DNA from 2 places in the Streptomyces sp. NPDC048142 genome. Region 2 is predicted to be linked to the other one. Evidence: riboswitches for the same ligand, from Rfam matches in the RefSeq annotation. Region 2 holds a riboswitch; the other holds the start of a gene.

Region 1 (4,205 bases), on a different contig from region 2:
GTCGCTGCCGCTGTACGACGTGTTCGCGGGCGGTGTCCTGGAGCGGATACCGGCCGGGCCCGGGGTGGGCATGCCTTCGGACGGGCTCGTGGTGCCGAGCCCGCCCCGGCGTGCGCTCCCCCTGCTGGAGCCATGACCGTACGACTGCTGGAGCCGTGACCGCTACGACCGCTACAGCGGCAGAAGGTCGGGACGCTTCGCCTCTACGTGGTCGCCGGAGGACTCTCCGCGCAGCCGTCGCCCGATCCACGGCACCAGGTATTCGCGGGCCCACTGGATGTTGTCGCGCCGCTCGTCGAAGGGGCTGCGCTGGGCCTGCGGCGGCCAGGGCTGGTCGGGGTCGGCGGGCACGTCGTGGCCGAGGACCTGTGCGGCGCGCAGCGCGACGCGGGTGTGGCCCTCGGGCGAGAGGTGCAGCCGGTCGTTGTCCCAGGCGCGCCGGTCCTGGACCGAGCGGAGCGACCACAGGTCCAGCACGGGGCAGTGGTAGCGGTCGGCGATGGCCCGGAGATGCACGTTGTAGGTGGCGATCTTGCCGCGCATGTGGCGCAGCACCGGAACGCCCCGGGTGTCGAAGCCGGTGGTGACCATGACCGTGCCGACGGCGTTGCTCAGGTCGGCGACCGCCCGCTCGAAGCGCTCGGCGAGGTCGTCGGGGTCGGTGCCGGGCCGGATGATGTCGTTGCCGCCCGCGCAGAAGCTGACCAGGTCGGGGGCCAGTTCCTTGGCGCGCGGGATCTGCTCCTCGACGATCTGGTCGAGGAGACGTCCTCGTACGGCGAGATTGGCGTAGCGGAAGTCCCCGTGCGGGGAGTCCTCGGGGCCGGCCGCCGCGTCGGGGGCCGGGAGCCGGTCGGCGAGGAGGACCGCGAAGCGGTCCGCCCAGCCGACGAAGGTGCCGCCGGGGCCGGGGTCGCCGACTCCCTCGGTGAAACTGTCGCCAATCGCCGCGTACGACCCGATGATGTGCTGCTGGTTGTTTCTCGAATCGTCTGCCACAAGCACTTATCCTGCATCGTTCGATGTGACTTACGCGACCGTAATACGGGGTTGACGCGTGGTGAGATAGACCACCCGGTCAGTTGCAGTAAAGCCGGAATAAAGAGAGGGGCGGTGCGCCGCCGCGCACCGCCCCTCGTCACTTCTCGCCCCGCTCGGTCAGACGGAGACGCCGTGCTGACGCAGGTACGCGATCGGGTCGACGTCCGAGCCGTAGCTCGGGCCGGTGCGGACCTCGAAGTGCAGGTGCGGGCCGGTGGAGTTGCCGGTGGAGCCGGAGAGGCCGATCTGCTGGCCGCCGGTGACGGTCTGGCCGACGGAGACGTTCAGCGCGGACTGGTGGGCGTACTGGGAGTACATGCCGTCCTCGTGCTTGATGACGACCTCGTTGCCGTACGAGCCGCCGTAGCCGGCCGAGACCACGGTACCCGGCCCGATCGCGAGGACGGGGGTGCCGGAGGCGGCCTGGAAGTCCGAGCCGGTGTGGTAGCCGCTGGACCAGCTGGCGCCGGAAGCGCGGTACTGGGTGGTGACGTTGGCGCTGGCCAGCGGGGCCGACCAGCCGGAGCCGGTGGCCTCGGAGGAGCCGGCCGGCGTCGAGCTGCCGGAGCCCTCGGAGTCGTCGGCGGAGACCGTGTCCGCCTTCGGGTCCTTCTTCGGAGCGGCCTTGGGTGCCGGTTCGGCCTTCTTCGGGGCTGCTTTGGGAGCCGCGGACTTGGGAGCCGCGGACTTCTCTGCCGGGGCGGAGCCCTTGGCGCCGAGGGTCAGCTTCATGCCCGGGTGGATCAGGCTGGGGTTCTCTCCGACGGTGGAGCGGTTGTCCTGGTACAGCTTCTCCCACCCGCCCTTGAGCCGGTGCTCGGCGGCGATCTTCGACAGGTAGTCGCCGGGGACGACGGAGTACGTCTTCGGGGCGGCCTTCGACGCGGCCGGGGCGGTCGACGGGGCGGTGTGCGCGGCGGCGACCGAGGCGGCGGCGGGCTTCGCGGCCGGAGCGGCCCGGTCCGCGGCACTCGCGACGGTGGCGCCGATGAGCGGGAGGGCGAGTACGGCGCCGCCGGTCCCTGCGGCGAGGACGCCGCGGGAGATCGGGCCGGACTTCGGACGACGGTGCTTACCCTTTGCGGGCATGGGGAAGTTCCTCTCCGGCGCCTGCGAGGTGAGCTGTCGGGTTCGGGCTGGAGATGCCCGGTCGCGTTGCGGCGACTTCACCCCGAGCCGGTCCGGATCGCTCCGGATCGGCGGCTTACCTGGTTCCCCCGCTCCTGCCACGCGTGAGTGGGTGGGTGCGAATTCCGGGCGGCGGCAGGATTAGGCGGTCCGTCCGGATTGCGGCGACCGTAAACGAGTCAGGACGACAGGAACAAGCCACCGGTTGCGCACCTGAATCATCGATTCAATATCGCCCCGGATTTCCCGTCACACTCCGTGGATGACGGATCTTGAATTTCCGTACGGGCAACGGGAATGCCCCGGGACGCGCTCACCACGGTCCGTCACGGATATGATCCCGCTCACCTCTGGAATCCCATCTCCCCCATTAGCGGGGCATGTTCTGCGAAATACACCAATACGGACATGCCGCAGGCGCCACCCCTGACGCCGGGTCAGCCCGGCCCGCGTGGCACCCCGCACCGGGTACCCGACCGTGATGATTTTCTGTCGAATCGATGTCGTATCGTCACGGGAGCGCCCTCGCCGGCGAGCCGCGCCGACGCCAGAGACCCCAGAGGAGCCACCGTGACGCAGCAGGTGCCGCAGGTCCCGCCGACAGAGACCGCGCTGACCGGAGTCCGCAACTTCCGCGACGTGGGCGGTCTTCCCACCACGGACGGGCGGCACACCGCCTTCGGCCGGCTCTACCGCAGCGGTCACCTGGCGCACGCCACCGCCGAGGACGCGGCCTTCCTCGGCGGACTCGGACTGCACACGATCTTCGACTTCCGTAATTCCGCCGACCACCAGCTCGACGGGTACGACATCGAGCTGACCGGTGTCCGCAATGTCAGCATTCCGCTCTCGGACCCGGCCGACGGCGCGGAGTTCTGGCGCATGGTGCGCGACGGGGACATCGAACAGCTGCGCTCCATCCTCTCGGGCGGCAAGGGCGCCGAGCGCATGATCCGGATGTACCGCTCGACGATCGTGGACCGCACCGCCGAGCACAGCCGCGTGCTGCACTCCCTGGCCGAGGACAGCGTCCCGGCCCTCATGCACTGCGCCGCGGGCAAGGACCGGGCCGGTCTCTCGATCGCGATCGCCCTGCTGGCGGTCGGCGTCGAGCCGGAGGCGATCGAGGAGGACTACCTCAAGTCCAACGACCTCCACCGCCGGTACAAGGTGAAGCGCACCGATATGTCCGAGTCCGGAATGTCTCCCGAGGTGATGGAGCTGCTGAACCCGCTCTTCGGGGCGCATTCCGACTACCTCGCGGCGGCGTTCACAGCCATCGAGGAGACCTGGGGAACGACCGACCGCTACCTGACCGAGGGGCTGAGGGTCTCCCCCGGGACCCGGGAACGACTGCGCGAGCGCCTGCTCGACCAGGGCTGACCCGGCCGGCGGCGATTCGGCCGGCGGCCCGCCGTCACGTGCTCACCGTCACCGGCCCGCCGTCACGTGCTCACCGTCACCGGCCCGCCTTCACTTGCCTGCCATCACCTGCCTGCCGTCACTTGCTTCCGGCGACCACGAAGAGCAGATAGAGGAAGCCCGCGATGATGTGGCCCGCCACCAGGTAGGCGAAGAGACGGATCACCACGCCGCGCGGCATCCGCTTCTCCTGCGGGTCCTCGTTCTCGCGACGTCCGGGGCCCAGCGGGTCGAAGTGTTCGGAATCGGACATGACGGTCCTCTCTGTCGGCCTCGCGGCCGGTGGAGCGAAGGATGCCGCCGGCGGGAACGGCCGGTCAGCGCGCGTGGAGGGCGTTGCCGAGGCAGAGCTCGGCGGCGGGACTCTGCAGCAGGGTGTGGACGAAGAGCAGCTCGGCGCCGCAGCGGTCGACGGCCGCGATCCGGTGCGGGGTGAGCGAGTCGAAGTGGGCGCTGTCACCGGGTTCGAGGTCGTGGACGGTGTCGCCGAGCCCGACCCGCAGCCGTCCCTCAAGGACGTACAGCCACTCCTCGCCGGGATGGACCCGGACCAGGTCGCCCTGGGCCCCGTACGGAACGCGCACCCGCAGCGCCTGCATCGCGCGGCCGGATCC
Region 2 (4,205 bases):
ACGCGGGATACGGATCGGTCGCGAACTCCCAGGAGAAGAGTTCCGGAGTCGGGGTGTCGTTCACCTGGCGACGGTATCGGGCGCTTGTGCGGCGAGGGCCCACCGGCATGGCGTGGAGATCTCGACGACGACCGGACGCCCGCCCTCCCCTAGCCAGCTCCCGCCGTCCCGGCGGCCTGAGCCCCGCGAGCGCCGGCAGGCCTCCGGCGCGGACAGGAGAGGCACCGCTGCGGTTCGACGGGCCGGTGGAGTTCGCGACCTGGCGTTATGTCACCGAGGTGCTGACGAAGGCTCGGCCGGTGGGGCAGACCGCGCCGGCCACGCCGCTGAGACGCCTTCCTGGCCTGCGACTTGCGGGAGAACCTGCCGATTTGCGCCGACGCGGCGGGCTCATCATGCGGGGATTGCGCACGCTTCCGGCCGAGTTCGAGCCGGTCGGCCGTTCCGAAAAAAGTGACACTCTGTCAAGTCTGTGACTTTCACGTGATCTGCGCTGCATCGACTTGTGACATACGTTCGAGTCCCGCTAGGTTCACGGTTCGACGCGTCGGCCGCTCGTTGCTCACGCGTCACTTGTGTGCCGGCGCAGGACCCGATTCCTGCTGCGCGGCGCTCAGGTCACTCGCTCGTCAGTCGCACGGAAGGCATACCCATGGGCTCCGCGAACGGCAGACACCGCCGCCCTCGCCAGGCACCCGCCATCGTCGTCGCCGCAGGGGTGACGGGATCGGCCATCGCCATCCCGCTGCTCGGCGCCGGCGGCGCGCACGCGGCCGAGGCCACCACCTGGGACCGGGTCGCGGAGTGCGAGAGCGGCGGCACATGGAGCGCCGATCTCGGCAACGGCTACTACGGCGGGCTCCAGTTCTCGCAGGAGACCTGGTCGGCGTACGGCGGCACGGCGTTCGCGCCCCGCGCCGACCTCGCCAGCCGGTCCCAGCAGATCACCGTCGCCGAGAAGGTCCTGGACGACCAGGGCCCGAAGGCGTGGCCCAGCTGCGCGGCCATCTCCGGCCTCGCGACGGACGGCGGTCTGCCCGGCGTCGACCCGGGCGTCTCGCCGTCCCCCGACCCGTCCCCCGCCCCGACGACGACCCCGACCGACGAAGCGGACGCAACCGGTGAAACGGATGAATCCGGCAAGTCGGCTGAAACTGACGGGTCCGATGGGGCTGATGGGTCGGACGGGTTCGATGGGGCCAACAGGTCTGACGGGTCGGATGGGTCCGGCGAGCGCGGGAAGAGCGGCGCGGCGGACACGGAGGGCAATGGCGGTACGGAGAAGGGGAGCGAAGCCCCCGGCTCCTCGGTGACGCCCCCCGCCCCGCCGGCCTCCGGCGCCCCCGACGCCTCGACGGACGAGGACGGCAAGGCGGGCAAGCACCGGGGCGCCCCCGCGCCCGAGGAGGCCGACCCGGGCCGGGAGGGCGACCCCCGCGAGTCGGGCAGGCACGCCTCGCGCGGCGAGGGCGACGCGCGGAACGGCGGCGCGGCGACGGCCGGTGCGTACACGGTGCAGCCCGGGGACAACCTCTGGGCCATCGCCGGCGCACAGGACCTTCCCGGCGGCTGGACCGGCCTGTACGAGACGAACAAGGACCTCCTGGGCTCCGACCCGGATCTGATCCTGCCCGGCCAGAACCTGGATCTGGGCCTGGGTCAGGCCGCGGACCGGGGTGCGGATCAGGCCGCGGGCCAGGGTGCGGACCGAGGTGCGGACCAGAGTACGGATCGGGTCGCGCCGGAGAGCGCCGAGGGGCCCGCCGCCAACTGATCCAATCCGGGAGAAAACGCCCCCGAAATTCGGGCAGTTCAGAGGCCTATGTCCACTTTTGCGTAAGTGAGACATGGGTCTCTTTGCTTCAACTGGCGTGCCCCGTCCGGCCGGTCCGTGCGTATCGCGCCCGACCTGCGGAAACGGCCTGCCGGCCACGGCGAGTTCGGGGTTATTGCCCCCTATGTCCATCTTTGAATGTCGGGGTTGCCTGCGCTTACGGTCGGAGCCGCTCGCACCGCGGGCCCCGTCGACCGTCACGCCGAATCCTGCCGTCGGTCGAAGGGAACAGACGCGTAAGCGCCGTAGGCAGGAGCGGGGGACCCAGGTAGGCCGCCGGGTCCGGACGCCTCGTCGAACCGACGGGGACGTACGGGACCGGCTTGGGGTGAAGTCGCATGCGGCACCGTGCGACCGGGCAACTCATCAGCCCGAACCCGACAGCTCACCTCGTAGGCGTCGGTGAGGGGATTTCCATGCTGCTGAAGAGCAAGGGCAAGCACCGCCGCCCGTCCAAGGCCACCCGTATCGCCACCCTCGCGGGTGTCACCGGTGCCGCCGTCGCCGTCCCGCTGATGGGCGCGACCAGCGCTTCCGCCGCCTCCGTCGAGACCTGGGACGCCGTCGCCCAGTGCGAGTCCGGCGGCAACTGGTCCATCAACACCGGCAACGGCTACTACGGCGGACTGCAGTTCTCGCAGTCCAGCTGGGCCGCCGCCGGCGGTACGCAGTACGCCTCGCGCGCCGACCTGGCCTCCAAGGACCAGCAGATCGCCACCGCCGAGAAGCTCCTCGACCTGCAGGGCCCGGGAGCCTGGGCCTGCGCCGGCGCCGGCGGCCTCACCAACGACGGGGTGGACCCGGGCGTGAACACCGGCTCCGGCCAGGCGCAGCCCGAGCGCCAGGCCGAGCAGCCCACCACGCGCAGCGAGCAGCGCACCGCTCCGCAGGCCGAGAAGAAGGCCGAGACCAGGAAGACCGTCACCACCCCGACCGGCGAGAAGGTCCAGAAGGGCGACGGCGAGTACAAGGTCGAGGCCGGCGACACCCTGAGCAGCATCGCTCAGAAGGAAGGCGTCAAGGGCGGCTGGAGCAAGCTCTTCCAGCTCAACGACGACATCGTCAAGGACGCGGACCTGATCTTCCCGGGTCAGCAGCTCCACCTGAAGTGACCGTCAGCTCCACCTGAAGTGACCGTCGCCCTCCTCCCCGGAGGGGAGGCGTCCGGCAGCACTTCTCCCCGCACGGCTTCCCGGCCCGGCGCGCTCTTCCCCCCCGGCGCGCCGGGCCGGGTCTTCGCGAGCGGCGGGGGTCCGGGGGCCCGCATTCGTTCATTTCTTGTCGGCAGTACTGGTTACTGCCCAGTAGATTTCTAGAGATTTGTCCGTGATGCAGGTCCTTGGGTCCTTTTTCGTCCCAGGAGGCGGGCGGTCGGCTGGCCGACGCGGCCGGGCCCGATAGGCTCGTGTCGCAAGGCCACAGTGACCCTGCACAACCAGCGTCATATCCCAGAAGGAGATGCCTCGTGCCGTCCATCGACGTCGTCGTAGCCAGGGAAATCCTCGACTCCCGGGGCAACCCCACGGTCGAGGTCGAGGTTGGCCTCGACGACGGCAGCACGGGCCGTGCTGCTGTTCCGTCCGGCGCCTCCACCGGTGCGTTCGAGGCTGTTGAGCTTCGCGACGGCGACCCCAACCGTTACCAGGGCAAGGGCGTCGAGAAGGCCGTCCTCGCCGTCATCGAGCAGATCGGCCCGGAGCTCGTCGGGTACGACGCCACCGAGCAGCGCCTCATCGACCAGGCGATGTTCGACCTGGACGCCACCGAGAACAAGGCCTCGCTCGGCGCGAACGCCATCCTCGGCGTCTCGCTGGCCGTCGCGCACGCCGCCTCCGAGGCGTCCGACCTGCCGCTCTTCCGCTACCTCGGCGGCCCGAACGCGCACCTGCTGCCCGTTCCGATGATGAACATCCTGAACGGCGGCTCGCACGCCGACTCCAACGTGGACATCCAGGAGTTCATGATCGCCCCGATCGGCGCGGAGTCCTTCTCCGAGGCCCTGCGCTGGGGCGCGGAGGTCTACCACACGCTCAAGAAGGTCCTCAAGACCAAGGGCCTGTCCACCGGACTCGGCGACGAGGGCGGCTTCGCCCCGAACCTGGACTCCAACCGCGCCGCCCTGGACCTCATCGTCGAGGCCATCAAGGAGGCCGGCTACGTCCCGGGCCGTGACGTGGCGCTCGCGCTCGACGCCGCCGCTTCCGAGTTCTACAAGGACGGCGTCTACGAGTTCGAGGGCAAGTCCCGCTCGGCCGCCGAGATGACCGCGTACTACGAGGAGCTCGTCTCCGCGTACCCGCTGGTCTCCATCGAGGACCCGCTGTACGAGGACGACTGGGCCGGCTGGAAGACCATCACCGACCGCATCGGC

What was found. Region 2 has a riboswitch for cyclic di-AMP ahead of ACGF2Y_RS15795 (transglycosylase family protein). Riboswitches for the same ligand answer to the same signal wherever they lie in the genome.
Region 1: it holds a riboswitch for cyclic di-AMP, as region 2 does, so the genes downstream of both, ACGF2Y_RS20265 (peptidoglycan DD-metalloendopeptidase family protein) here and ACGF2Y_RS15795 (transglycosylase family protein) in region 2, are expected to answer to the same signal.

Annotation. Positions count from the first base shown of each region.
Region 1 covers NZ_JBIDBC010000015.1:72,160-76,364, reverse strand. The annotation lists gene ACGF2Y_RS20275 (STM4011 family radical SAM protein) at 1-136, shown strand, start outside; gene ACGF2Y_RS20270 (SGNH/GDSL hydrolase family protein) at 172-999, opposite strand; gene ACGF2Y_RS20265 (peptidoglycan DD-metalloendopeptidase family protein) at 1,159-2,130, opposite strand; cyclic di-AMP (ydaO/yuaA leader) riboswitch at 2,134-2,294, opposite strand; gene ACGF2Y_RS20260 (tyrosine-protein phosphatase) at 2,740-3,552, shown strand; gene ACGF2Y_RS20255 (DUF6126 family protein) at 3,671-3,844, opposite strand; gene ACGF2Y_RS20250 (helix-turn-helix domain-containing protein) at 3,909-4,205, opposite strand, start outside.
Region 2 covers NZ_JBIDBC010000010.1:107,610-111,814, reverse strand. The annotation lists gene ACGF2Y_RS15810 (cytochrome P450) at 1-109, opposite strand, end outside; partial or broken gene ACGF2Y_RS15805 (hypothetical protein) at 219-476, shown strand; gene ACGF2Y_RS15800 (transglycosylase family protein) at 653-1,774, shown strand; cyclic di-AMP (ydaO/yuaA leader) riboswitch at 2,066-2,248, shown strand; gene ACGF2Y_RS15795 (transglycosylase family protein) at 2,251-2,946, shown strand; gene eno (phosphopyruvate hydratase) at 3,300-4,205, shown strand, end outside.